One region of the Arthrobacter sp. YD2 genome, then DNA from elsewhere that is predicted to be linked to it. Evidence: predicted binding sites of a transcription regulator. Region 1 holds the regulator's gene; each other region holds the start of a gene.
The links. The regulator LexA, encoded in region 1, represses DNA repair genes until DNA is damaged. The targets are predictions, from matches to a motif close to TCGAACANNTGTTCGA.

Region 2: QWJ37_RS07830 (HNH endonuclease signature motif containing protein) is a predicted target of LexA. The motif match lies at 1,618-1,633, and genes of this name have one in related genera.
Region 3: QWJ37_RS07790 (DUF6504 family protein) is a predicted target of LexA. The motif match lies at 2,354-2,369, and genes of this name have one in related genera.

Annotation. Positions count from the first base shown of each region.
Region 1 is NZ_JAUHHB010000003.1:34,731-38,887, reverse strand. It holds gene QWJ37_RS11245 (ATP-dependent DNA helicase) at 1-1,748, shown strand, start outside; gene lexA (transcriptional repressor LexA) at 1,897-2,646, opposite strand; gene QWJ37_RS11235 (LysM peptidoglycan-binding domain-containing protein) at 3,133-3,498, shown strand; gene QWJ37_RS11230 (histidinol-phosphate transaminase) at 3,680-4,157, shown strand, end outside.
Region 2 is NZ_JAUHHB010000002.1:258,464-262,620, reverse strand. It holds gene QWJ37_RS07830 (HNH endonuclease signature motif containing protein) at 99-1,496, opposite strand; gene QWJ37_RS07825 (CapA family protein) at 1,962-3,167, opposite strand; gene QWJ37_RS07820 (M3 family metallopeptidase) at 3,335-4,157, shown strand, end outside.
Region 3 is NZ_JAUHHB010000002.1:246,430-250,586, forward strand. It holds gene QWJ37_RS07775 (MDR family MFS transporter) at 1-111, shown strand, start outside; gene QWJ37_RS07780 (MDR family MFS transporter) at 143-1,747, shown strand; gene QWJ37_RS07785 (hypothetical protein) at 1,744-2,190, opposite strand; gene QWJ37_RS07790 (DUF6504 family protein) at 2,467-2,778, shown strand; gene dnaE (DNA polymerase III subunit alpha) at 2,851-4,157, shown strand, end outside.

The DNA.
Region 1 (4,157 bases):
CCCTCGAGCCCAAGCTGCCCCGCGAGGTGGACGTAGCGCTGCTCAAGGGCCGCAGCAACTATGTCTGCGTTCATAAGACCGGCGGCGGTTTCCCGGACGAGGACGACGACGCCGGCACGCTCTTTATGCTCGGTGAGGACCAGGCCGTGCCGCACCCTGCGCCTGCTTCCGGACCGACGTCGGCCCTGGGCCGCGATGTTGTCCGGCTGCGGGAGTGGGCCCAGGAAACAGAGACCGGGGACCGGGACGAGCTGCTTCCCGGTGTCAGCGACCGCGCCTGGCGGCAGGTCTCGGTGACTTCCATGGAATGCCTTGGCGCGCAGAAATGCCCGGTGGCCGAAGAGTGCTTCAGCGAACGCGCGCGGGCCAAGGCGGCAGTAGCTGACCTGGTGATCACCAACCACGCCATGCTTGCCATTGCCGCCTTCGAAGGCCTGGCCGTGCTGCCCGACTACGACGTAGTGGTCATTGACGAAGCGCACGAACTCCAGGACCGCGTCACGGGAGCCGTCACCGGACAGCTCTCCGGCACCATCATCTCCGCAGCGGTAGCGGCCGCCCGCAAACACACCTCCGCCAGCCTTGAGCCTCTTGCAGCGGCCGGGCGTGCCTTCGACCAGGTCTTCGCGCCGGTACCCTCGGGCCTGCTGGCCGCCGGCCTGTCCGAGGACCAGGAACTGGTGCTCGGCCATGTCCGCGAATCCACCCGGACGGCGCTGTCGGATTCCAAACCCGAAGGGCCGGATGCAGTGGACGGCGGGCGGCAGATGGCCCGCTCACGGTTGCTGGCCGTGCAGGAAATGTGCGAACGCATCCTCGATGCCGGCAATTCCGGCGAGGTCGTCTGGGCATCGCGGACGAGCACTTTCGCGCCCGGCACCGGCTACACCGCACCCGAAGAGGATTCGCCGCCCGTCATCAACGTGGCCCCGTTGTCCGTGGCAGGGCGGCTGCGGGAGGGACTCTTCGACGGGCATACCGTGGTCCTGACCTCGGCGACCCTTGCCATCGGCGCCGAGTTCGGCCCCGTGGCCGGCGCGCTGGGACTCCTGGGTGCCGGTGCCCCGAAATGGACGGGCACCGACGTCGGCAGCCCCTTCGACTACCCCCGCCAGGGTGTGCTGTACGTGGCGAAGGACCTGCCCAAACCGGGACGCGGAACCTCGCCGGAACAGCTCGACGAGATTGAGGCCCTGATCAAGGCCTCCGGAGGCGGTGCGCTGGGCCTGTTCTCCTCCCGCCGGGCCGCCGAGGAAGCCGCCGAGGCACTGCGTTCCCGCGTGGATTTCCCCATCCTGTGCCAGGGCGAATCCACCATGTCCGCCCTGGTCAAACAGTTCGCGGAGGACGACGAGACCTGTCTGTTCGGCACCATGTCCCTCTGGCAGGGCGTTGACGTCCCGGGAGCCTCCTGCCGGCTGGTGATTATGGACCGGATCCCGTTCCCGCGCCCGGACGATCCGCTGATGACTGCGCGCACCCGTGCCGTGGCCAAGGCGGGCGGCAACGGCTTTATGAGCGTTTCCGCCACCCACGCCGCCGTGCGGCTGGCGCAGGGCGCCGGTCGGCTGATCCGGGCTTCCGGCGACAAAGGCGTGGTGGCGGTGCTTGATTCCCGCCTGGCCACCGCCCGGTACGGCAGCTTCCTGCGGGCAGCCCTGCCGCCCTTCTGGGCCACGACCGACCGGGCCGTGGTCCTGCAGGCACTGCAGCGGCTCGCCGGGCAGCCGGCGGACGCCGGGAGCTGACCCGGCCGGACCAGTCGATATGCGCGCACGGATAAACACGTGCCGTCAAACAGCAGAGCCGTTCAACAGCAGAGCCGTTAACCAGCAGTGCCCCGGCCGGTAGCCGGGGCACTGCTGTTTAGTCCCTGTGGGCATTTCGGTCTGGAGCTTAGAGGGAACGCATAACCGATACGACTTTGCCCATGATGGTCGCTTCGTCGCCCAGAATCGGTTCGTAGCGCGTGTTCTGCGGCAGCAGCCAGGTGTGCCCGTTGCGCTGGCGGAACGTCTTGACCGTGGCCTCGTCCTCCAGCAGGGCTGCGACGATGTCGCCGTTCTCGGCGGTGGGCTGGCGCCGCACCACCACCCAGTCGCCGTCGCAAATGGCCGCATCGACCATGGAGTCACCGGCAACCCGGAGCATAAACAGGTCACCGTGACCCACGAGTTGGCGGGGCAGGGGAACCACTTCTTCAACCTGCTGGTCGGCAAGGATGGGCCCGCCTGCGGCGATCCGTCCCACCAGGGGCACCATGGCAGTGTCGATTGCCGTGGTGAGGTCTGCCACCGCGCTGCCTGAGCCGGCCACGCCGGTAGCGGACCCGTCCTGCGCGGAGCTTTGACGTGTGCCGGCATTGCCGGAACCGGAGGTGCCTGCGGACTCAGTGCCGGCGGCCTCGCCGTTGCGGGAGGACCCGGCATCGCGCAGCAGCAGCGGAACCAGGATCTCCATGGCCCGGGGGCGCTTGGGGTCGCGGCGGATGTAACCGAGTTTCTCCAGCTGGGTCAGCTGGTGGGTGACGCTGGAAAGGCTCGCCAGACCGACAATGTCGCCTATTTCGCGCATGGACGGCGGGTAGCCGTTGGTGCTAACCGAACGCTGGATGGTTTCCAGGATCTTGGTCTGGCGCGCAGTCAGGCCCTTGGAGCGGCCTGCCGGCGCGGCAGGGGGAGGGGTGCTGCCATTGGAAACAGTCCTGCGGGCCACGTCGGCTTCCCTTCACGGACGGCCCGCGGTTGCGGGCCGGTTGGTTCTGGCGGTTCTGGCGGTTTGAATCTGGCGGTCTGGTTCTGTCCGGGCGGTGCTGCAGCCCGGTCTTTGTCCGGTCCCGGCCGTTTTGTCAGAGGCGGATGGTTAGTTGGTTCCAGCCGCTTCCGATGGGTTCAACGCTAGGGGAGCGCAGCACGTTTATCAAACATATATTCGAGCGAGTCTCGACATTGTTCGTAGATAGGTGCTAGAAATGTTCGAGTACAACTTAGAACATACGTTCGAGTCCGGGCTGCCGACACCTCGGTGGCTCCACCAGATGTTCGAATGCAGTTTCGAGCCGCAGTGTTTCCTCCCGTGCTTATTGCGGGCGGACGGCGGCAGCTCTGCGCTTCGGACCGGAAAGGTATTGACATGTCAGTACACGTACTTCCCGCTGTTCCTTCTGCAGCCGCACCCGCTTTGTCCCAGGCGCCTCTGCGCCTCACCCGCCGGGGCCGGCTTCTCCTGGTCGGAGCACCGCTGATGCTGACCTCGGCCGCCCTGCTGGTCTTCATTGGATTCTTCACCGCACCGGCCATGGCCTCGGGCAACTCCCCGGAGCAGACCCGCACTATCCAGGTGAGCGTTTCGAACGGGGAATCCCTGTGGTCTCTCGCCACGGAATTCGCCCCTGACCGGGATCCCCGCACCGTAGTTGCCGACATCGTGGAACTGAACAACCTGGATGATGCCACTGTGCCGGCCGGCCGCCAGCTCTACATCCCGGTGACGCGCTGACCTTCGGGAACCGGGCTCCTGCGTGCTGCATGCGGGAGCCGTCCCCTGCCTCAGGCTCGCGGACTGGTCTTTATTAGGGGACCGGTCTCCGCCTAGGGAACGTTCTTCATGGAGGGACTTAGAAGTGCTGGCAGGCGGCCCGGATTCCGGAACTGTCCCCGCAGCGCCTTAAGCTGTACTGGTGAGTGAACAGCTGGAAAACCTGAACCGACTTCCCCTGCGCGATGACCTCAGGGGCCTGACGCCCTATGGGGCCCCGCAGCTGGATGTGCCGATCCTGCTGAACGTCAACGAAAACACCCATGGACTGCCCGAGCACGTGCGCCGGGCCATCGTTGCCGAAGTGGAGTCCGCCGTCGGCGGGCTGAACCGCTACCCGGACCGGGAATTCACGCAGTTGAGGGAAAACCTGGCACGGTACCTCGGCCACGGGCTGGCGCCGGAGAACATCTGGGCAGGCAACGGTTCCAATGAGGTTCTCCAGCAGATCCTGCAGGCTTTCGGCGGTCCCGGCCGGACGGCAATGAGCTTCCCGCCCACCTACTCCATGTACCCGTTGCTAGCCAGCGGTACCGGCACCGCCTACGTCACCGGCACACGGGAAGCGGATTTCTCCCTGACCCCGGAATCGGCCGGCGCGCAGATTCGTGCCCAGGCAC
Region 2 (4,157 bases), on a different contig from region 1:
TGTCATTTTGCCGCACACGGCAATGAGTCACTGAGCAGCAGAGTTTCGGCTCAACCGCTCCGAAGCGGATACAGCGACATCGCCGATCACCCGATAGGTCATGCAGGGAGGGGCGGGGCCATGGAACGGTAGCTGTGCCCCGTTGGCGTAGTGATCTCCACAGTATGCCGTTCCGGGAAACGGCCGGTCGGCAGACGGGCGGCGGACTCCATCACCGCCGCTGTCCAACCTGGGGATTCTTTCGCCTGATTGCAGGCTTCACACAAACCCTGCAGATTAGCTGTATCCGTACTTCCGCCAGACCTGTGTGCCCTGATGTGGTCGCGGTGGCGGATAGGTGCGCTGCACCACGGTGTCCGGCAGAACTGATCCCGTGTTTCAATAAACCGGGCAAGGGATTCCGGAGCATAACGCGCCTTGGAATCCATTGCCACGAGGTCACCGGAACCGGGCGCGGTGTACAGCCGCCGGAGCCAAAGACCTGCCGGACCGGCAACTTCCGCGGCGACGTCCCGCGGGTGAGATGCCGTATTGTCCGGCAGTGACGGTGCGGCTCTGTCTCCCAGAGACGCTGCGCCCCTGTCTCCCAGAGGCGCTGCGGAACTGCCTCCCGGCATGACTCCCGGATTGCTGTCTCCACTGGATGCCGCCAAGGCTGCGGCAGTCCGTGCCCATCCGGCAGGAACGATCCCGTATCCCTGCAGATGCGCAGGCTCGCCGGATCCGCTGAGCAGCGTGCGGTCGGTCATCACCAACTGGACTTCCATCGGAACGCGGTCAGCCCTGGCCTGCCCGGTGATCCGTTCCACCATGGTGTCGGCCATGATCTGTCCGCGGCCCCTCGTATCACCACGCGCCCGCAGCGAATCTGCGGCACGGCTTAGCGCGGCGTAGACGGCGACGCCTTGGGCGACAGGCAGCAGGCCGGTCAGATACGTCATCGTGTCCGGTGCGGGCCGGCAGGAGACATACCGGTCCGCCGCTGCTTTGGCCGCCCGGCGCACCAAGGCCTGCTGGTCGATGCGGTAGGTGAGTTTACGGATCCGGGCAATCAGGCGCCGGTCGCCAAGTCCTTCCAGCAGGGCCGGGTCCCCGGCCACTTCCCGGTCCACGGTGCTGCGGTCTTCCACCGACAGGCAGGCGGTTTCGCGCACGATCAGGGTGGCCCGCCATTCACTGATGATCCCCTCGGACAATGCCCGCAGCGTGCAGGGCATTTCCTTCCCGAGGGCATTGGCGAAGCCCAGGATCCGCCCGCCCCGCGCCGGTGATTCCCGCCGGGCCAGCGCAAGCTGGGCGGCAACTCCCCTGCCCTGATGCTCCGGCGGAATCCCGGCCTGCGCATGCGCACCGCGCACGGAGGCGTCAAGCGCGACGGCGATCCGGGCCTGTGCGGCGCTGGCGGCCGCCTTAAGTTCTTCCAGGAGGCGAAGGCGATCCACCAGCCCTGCATCAGTCTCCTCGGCGACAGCCGTGAGGAAAGCGCGATTCGACAATCTGCCGATCCATGCCGAAACAGTGGCCGGAGAGGCCTCAGCATCGGTCAGGGGCCTGGCATTTGGTGCTGGGAACGGGGCGCGGGATGGCTGGGAAACTTCCGCGGCGTGGGTCGATAATTCGAACATGTGTTCGAGTTTATGGTTCGATCACGACGCTGGGAACACGAAACTGTCCCCTGTGGGTAAGTCGTGGCCGCCGCGCGCCTGTGGAGGACGGGCCGCACCTTGGAGCGGCCACGCCACCCGGATCGCCCCTACTCCCCCGCCCGCTACAACCCCGGCACCTAGCACGGGCACCCGGTCCCTGCTCCGCCAGCCCGGCACCCGACACCCGGCCCGCCAGCCCGGCACCCGATACCCGGCCCCGCCAGCCCGGCACCCGATACCCGGCCCCGCCAGCCCGGCACCCGGCACCGGCACCGCCCCCGGCAGCGGCGCCCCAGCCCCTACACCCACCGGCCCCTACTGCGGATCCTGCGTCACCAGCCATTCGTGTGCCCCGGCCGCGGCAGCACCCATGGACTCGACCACCGGAATGGTCCGCGCCCGCACTGCTTCCCGCTGGTCCGACGGCGCGCACTCGCCCTGCGGCAGATCGGCGGCCACGGAACACCAGCGGTACGGGTCGCGCACAATGACCGACGGGGCCCAGGCCAGATCGCTCACGGTCCATGCGCCGTCGTCGTCGCGGGCAAACTGGGCCCGCACAATCAGGCCTTCGTTGTTCACGTCGTACCAGGGCGAAAGCTCCGTCACTGCGTTGCCCAGCCCGTACACAATCCACGTGCCGTTGTAGTTCTCGATCGGCAGCACCGAGTGCGTGTGGTGGCCGTAGATAAAGTCGAACTCCCCGCTGTCCGCCAGGGCATGCGCCGTTTCCACCTGCTGGGTGTTGGGCGCGGAGGCATATTCGTCTCCGGCGTGGATGGCACCCACAACGACGTCGGCGCCCTGGTCACGCGCGGTCCGCGCCTTGGCGATCATCATGCCGGCGTCGAGCATATCCACCTGCCAGGGATACTCGGCCTGAAGTCCGTTCAACCCATAGGTCGCCTCGATGACGGCCACGCTGCCGCCTTCCACCGGAAGGATCATTGGTTTGCCCGCATCGGCCTCCGACGCGTAGGACCCGGTGTGCTCCAGGCCCAGCGAATCAAGCACCCCCAGCGTCCGGTTCAGTCCCGCCGTGCCGGCATCCATTGTGTGGTTGCTTGCCGTAGTACAGGCCTGGTACCCCGCAGAGGCGGCAGCGGTGAGGATCTGTGGCGGAACGTTGAACATGGGGTAGCCGGCGTAGGGGCCGTCCGGTTCCGCCACCGGGGTCTCCATATGGCACACCGCCACATCGGACGCCGCGATATAGGCCTCCTGCCCGGCCAGCAGCGGTTCAAAATCCAGCGGACCCTTGCCCGTGGCCGCAGCGTCCGCCGCTGCCTGGTCCCACAGCTGCGGGTGGACCAGCAGATCGCCGGCCAGCATCAGCGAAAAGCAGTTTGCCGCCGGGCACGCCGGTCCCTTGCCGGGAATGGACGGGTCAGCGGTAGGCGAGGGTGGGGTCGGGGCAACCGACGACGACGGCGCCCTGCCGGATTGCTCTCCCGCACCGTCGGGCTCCGGCGCTCCCATGCAGCCGGCCAGCACCAGTGCCAGCAGGAGCGTTCCTGTCACCGTTGATCTGACCGAACGGCCCGGCGCCCCCGTACCCAACCTGCGTTTCATGTCTTCCCCCACGGAATCAGCCCCAGGCCTGCGACTGCCGACGGCGGGGAATCGGACTGATCCTACGCCACGGTCACATTGGTTTGGGCCGGCCCGCTGTGCCAGTCTTGGGGCTTATGGACAACCCTTTCCTTTCCGCCAGCAACCTCCCCTATCAGCTTCCCCCGTTTGAGCAGGTCTCCGAAGATGATTTCCTGCCCGCATTCGACGCCGGCATCCGGGAACACGCTGAACAGATCCAGGCCATTGCGGGCAACCCCCAGGCCCCTGATTTCGACAACACCATCGCAGCGCTCGAGTCCTCCGGGCAGGCACTTGGACGCACCGCCGTCGTGTTCTTCACTCTGTGCGCCGCCCATGCCACCGACGGAGTGCAGCGCATCCAGCAGGAGATCAGCCCGAAGCTCGCCGCCCACGAGGACGCCATCTACCTCAACCGCGCCCTCTTCGAGCGCGTACAGGCGGTTGCCGGGCAGGAGACGGGCTTGAACGAGGAACAGGCACGCCTGGTCTCCGAGTACCGCCGCCGCTTCGTCCGCGCCGGGGCGGAGCTCGACGACGCCGGGCAGGCGCGTATGCGCGAACTGAACGCACGGCTGTCGGAGCTCTCCACGGACTTTTCCCAGCGGCTGCTCAGGGACACCAACGATTCGGCCCTGGTGGTGGAGTCCGCCGCTGAGCTGGACGGCCTGCCGGATGACGACATCGCCGCAGCAGCGGCGGCCGCCGACGCCGCAGGGCACCCAGGCAAGTACCTGCTGTCCCTGGTGCTTCCCACCCCGCAGCCGGCGCTTTCCGCACTGACCAACCGGGAAACCCGGCGCCGTCTGCACACCGCTTCACTCCAGCGCGGATTCCGGGCCAACGGCAACAACACCCTGTCCATCGCCGCGGAAATGGCGGCTCTTCGGGCGGAGAAGGCAGCCCTGCTTGGGTTTG
Region 3 (4,157 bases), on a different contig from region 1:
CCCATTTTCCTGCTGGGCGTTCCCTTTCTGGCCGCAGCCTTCATCCTGACGTTTTTTATTGTGCAGCAGCCGCTGTCCAGAACCGCCCGGGTGGAAGCGGAAGTGGAATAGGACGCAAATCAGCGAGGAGCACCAACCCCCTATGTCGCATAGAGCGTTAACGCCGCGTATCGCGGCGATCCCCGACCGTCCGGTACCCGCAGTGCCCAAACACCGGGTGGAGGCAGCGGAAGAGGCCGGGCCCAAGCGCAATCTCGCCCTGGTCCTGACCGGGCTGCTGCTCTCGGTGCTGCTGGCTGCCCTGGACCAGACCATCGTGGCAACTGCGCTGCCCACCATTGTGGGAGACCTCAACGGCCTGGAGCACCTGTCCTGGGTGGTTACCGCCTACATTCTGGCTGCGACCATAGGCCTGCCGATCTACGGCAAGCTCGGTGACCTGTTTGGCCGCAAGAGCATCTTCATCTTCGCCATTGCGGTCTTCCTCACCGGATCGGTCCTCTCCGGGCTGGCGCAGAACATGGGCCAGCTGATCGGCTTCCGCGCCCTGCAGGGCATCGGCGGCGGCGGACTGATGATCGGGGCGCAGGCCATCCTGGGGGATCTGGTCTCTCCGCGCGAACGTGGGAAGTACATGGGCCTGATCGGTGCCGCCTTCGGACTGGCCTCCGTGGGCGGTCCGCTGCTGGGCGGCTGGATCACCGATGCCTGGTCCTGGCGGTGGGTGTTCTACATCAACCTGCCCATCGGAGCGGTGGCGCTCGCCGTCGTCATCACCTCACTGCACCTGCCCAAGCCCACGGGGAGGCGCCCGAAGCTGGACTACGCCGGCGCGGGGCTGCTGGCGCTCGCGAGCGCGGCCCTGATCATGCTGACCACCTGGGCCGGCACCACGTATGCCTGGTCCAGTCCGCAGATCCTCGCCCTGGCCGCCGTGACCCTGGCAGCCGCCGGAGCGTTTATCCCGGTGGAGCGGCGTGCCCCCGAACCCATCCTCCCGCCGGCCCTGTTCCGGCGCCGGAACTTCCTGCTGCCCGTGCTGGTGGGGATCGCCGTCGGAATCGCGATGTTCTCCACCATCTCCTACCTGCCCACCTTCCTGCAGATGGTCAACCGGGCCACCGCCACACAGTCCGGGCTGATGATGCTGCCGATGATGGGCGGCCTGCTGCTCACCTCCATCGGCACCGGGCAGCTGATCTCCCGGACCGGCCGGTACAAGATCTACCCCGTGCTCGGCTGCGCGGTGATCATTGCCGGGCTGATGCTGCTCTCGCGGATTTCTGACACCACCCCCTACAGCTTCACGGCGCTCGGGATGCTGGTGATGGGACTGGGCATCGGCATGCTGATGCAGAACCTGGTGCTGATAGTGCAGAACAGTGTGCCCGGGCGGGACATGGGAGCAGCGATCTCCGCGGCGAACTATTTCCGCCAGATTGGCGCGTCCTTCGGTATTGCCCTGTTCGGCTCGATCTTTATCCACCGGCTGGGCAACGAGCTGGCCGGGGCGCCGGCCGGTGCCGGAGCAGCGGTGGGCGGGGACATCAACTCGCTCAGTCCGGCGATGCTGCGCGGGCTGCCCGCACCGGCGCAGGACTTCATTGCTGCTGCTTTCGGCAACGCCCTGCCGCCGATTTTCCTGCTGAGTGTGCCCGTGGTGGCAGTCGCCCTGGTGCTGTGCCTGTTTATCCGGGAAGTACCGCTGTCCACCACGGTGCGCAGTGAGGCTGCAGAGGAGGCCTAGGTTGCGTCGTAAGTGGACAGAAGGAAAAGGACCCAGCCGATCAGCGCAGCCATGGGCAGCTGCCACAGCAGGGAGGGAATGATGTACAGCCGGGCGGCCAGCTTCTTATTGCCGGCCCGGAGCGAGGCAGTGAAGCCTGCCACTGAGGCAATCAGGGCGGTAATACCGAGGAAGCCGATGAGATTTAGAACGCCGCCCACGCCGGCGCTGACACTGCCTAAGCTGCGGATCCAAAAGTAGAAGGGCATCAGTGCCAGGATCCAGCCGAGCGTGACGATGACCATGCCGGTGATGGCCGGCTTGCTGAAGCGCTGCCGCGCCGTTTGGGTTCCGGACCGGTCCGGGGTTTCGGTTTCCGTGGGGTCGGTTTTCGGGGCCCCGGTTTCCGCGGGGGTGGCGTACGGGTTCCGGTACGGGATATCGGGATCCAAGGTGTGCTCCATCGGTGGGCGGGAATCTGGAACCAGTGTGCACCAGGATGGCGCGCTTCTGCCGGAACCTCTTCACCTGTGGCGGATGAACGGGCCGTAGGGGTGGGCCGGCCATCGGATCGGCACTACGCGGTGCCGATTGTCAGCAGCCAGCCGTACACTGAAGAGGAAGTATTCGAATATATGTTCGAATTAGTTGGCAGTTGATAACCAGTTGGTCCCCTGTGGGAGGCCACGGGCGCGGATCCGCCTGCGGTGTGCGCGGGTCCGTCGGGGAAGGGAGCTGAAATGGGTGTCTTCAGCGAAGGCATAGAGGTGGTGTGCTCGCCTGCGGGTAAGCCACTGCGGCTGGTATGGGGCGGGCGCACCTACAAGGTGGGAGCTGATCCCGTGCGCTGGTATGAACGCCGCAACTGGTGGGAAGAGGAAATGCGGGCAGAACGCGGCCGCGGCGCCGGCCTGGTGGATACCGAGATCTGGCGCGTCCAGGCGAGGGTCAGCGACCGCTCGGACCTGCGCACCCTGGACCTCTCGCACCATGTCAACACTGACCGCTGGCGCCTGATCCGGATTCACGACGCCCTGAAGGACAGCGCCTGATGAGGACAGTGCCTGATGAGGACGGTGCCTGATGAGAGCAGTACCTAATGAAGAACGGTGCCTGATGCGCCCATGAGCTTTATCCATCTGCACGCGGCTACGGCCTTCAGCGCGCATTACGGGGTCTCCTGGCCCGAGGAGATGGCAGCCGCCGCGGCAGCGGACGGCGCCGACGCCCTGGCCTGCACCGACAGGGACGGGCTGTATGGAACGGTCAAGCACCTGCGTGCCTGCATGGAGGCGGGCATAGATCCCATTGTCGGGGTGGACCTTGCCGTCCTGGACAGTGGGAACGCTGTCACGGGCAGGGTAGTGATCCTTGCCCACGGGCATAACGGGGGAGCCGGCTACAGCGCCCTGTGCCGGCTGATTTCCGCCGCGCATGCCTCCACCTCGGCGTCCCGGGCACGGACCGGCAAACCCGTGGGAGTCACTATGGAACAGCTGGCCCGGTACGTCAGCGGCAGCCCGGATACCGGAGACAGTGACTCCCGGACGGCGCCTGCAGGTTCCGGGCAGGAGGGCGAACCCCTGCTCACCGTCCTGGTGGGCCCGCAGTCCGACGTCGGCCTGGCCATGCGCAGCCGCAGCTACGCCGTCGCGCGTACCCTGTTCGGACACTGGCGTGCGGCCATTCCTGCCGGGGCGCTCGCCGTGGAAGTAGTCACCCACCTGGCTCCGCCGGGGGAGAACCTCAGCCTGGCCCACGCGGTACGGATGTTCCGTCTGGCCGATGAGATGCGGATACCGGCCATCCTCACCAACGCCGTGCGCTACGTGGATGAAGACGGCGCCGCCACCGCCGACGTGCTCGACGCCGCGCGCTCGCTGACCTCGCTGTCCCGGCTGCCGGACCGACAGCCCAACGGGCAGGGCTGGCTCAAGGGGACACGGGAGATGACGGCGCTGGCCCGGGAGATCAGCTCCGAGGCTGGCTGCGGCTCGGCGGCACGGATGCTCGCCGACACTGCGGCGCTCGCGGACCGCTGCCGGATGGACCCGGTGGGGGATATGGGCTGGAAGCAGCCCGTAGTACCCGAAGCCTCGGTCATCGGCATAGAGATAGAACCCATGCAGGAACTGCGCCAGCGGTGCGAAGCCGGGATCACCCGCCGGCTGAGGTCACGGGACTCGGTTGCCGAAGCGGAGATGCGGCACCGGCTTGACCATGAGCTGGGCATTATTGACCGCCTGGGCTTCGCCTCCTACTTCCTGACGGTTGCCGAAGTCTCGGCCATGATCACCGGCATGGGGGTGCGCGCGGCGGCACGCGGTTCGGGAGCCTCGTCGCTGGTGAACTATCTGCTGGGCGTCAGCCATGTGAATCCGCTGGACCATGACCTGATCTTTGAACGTTTCCTGTCACGGGACCGCTCCAC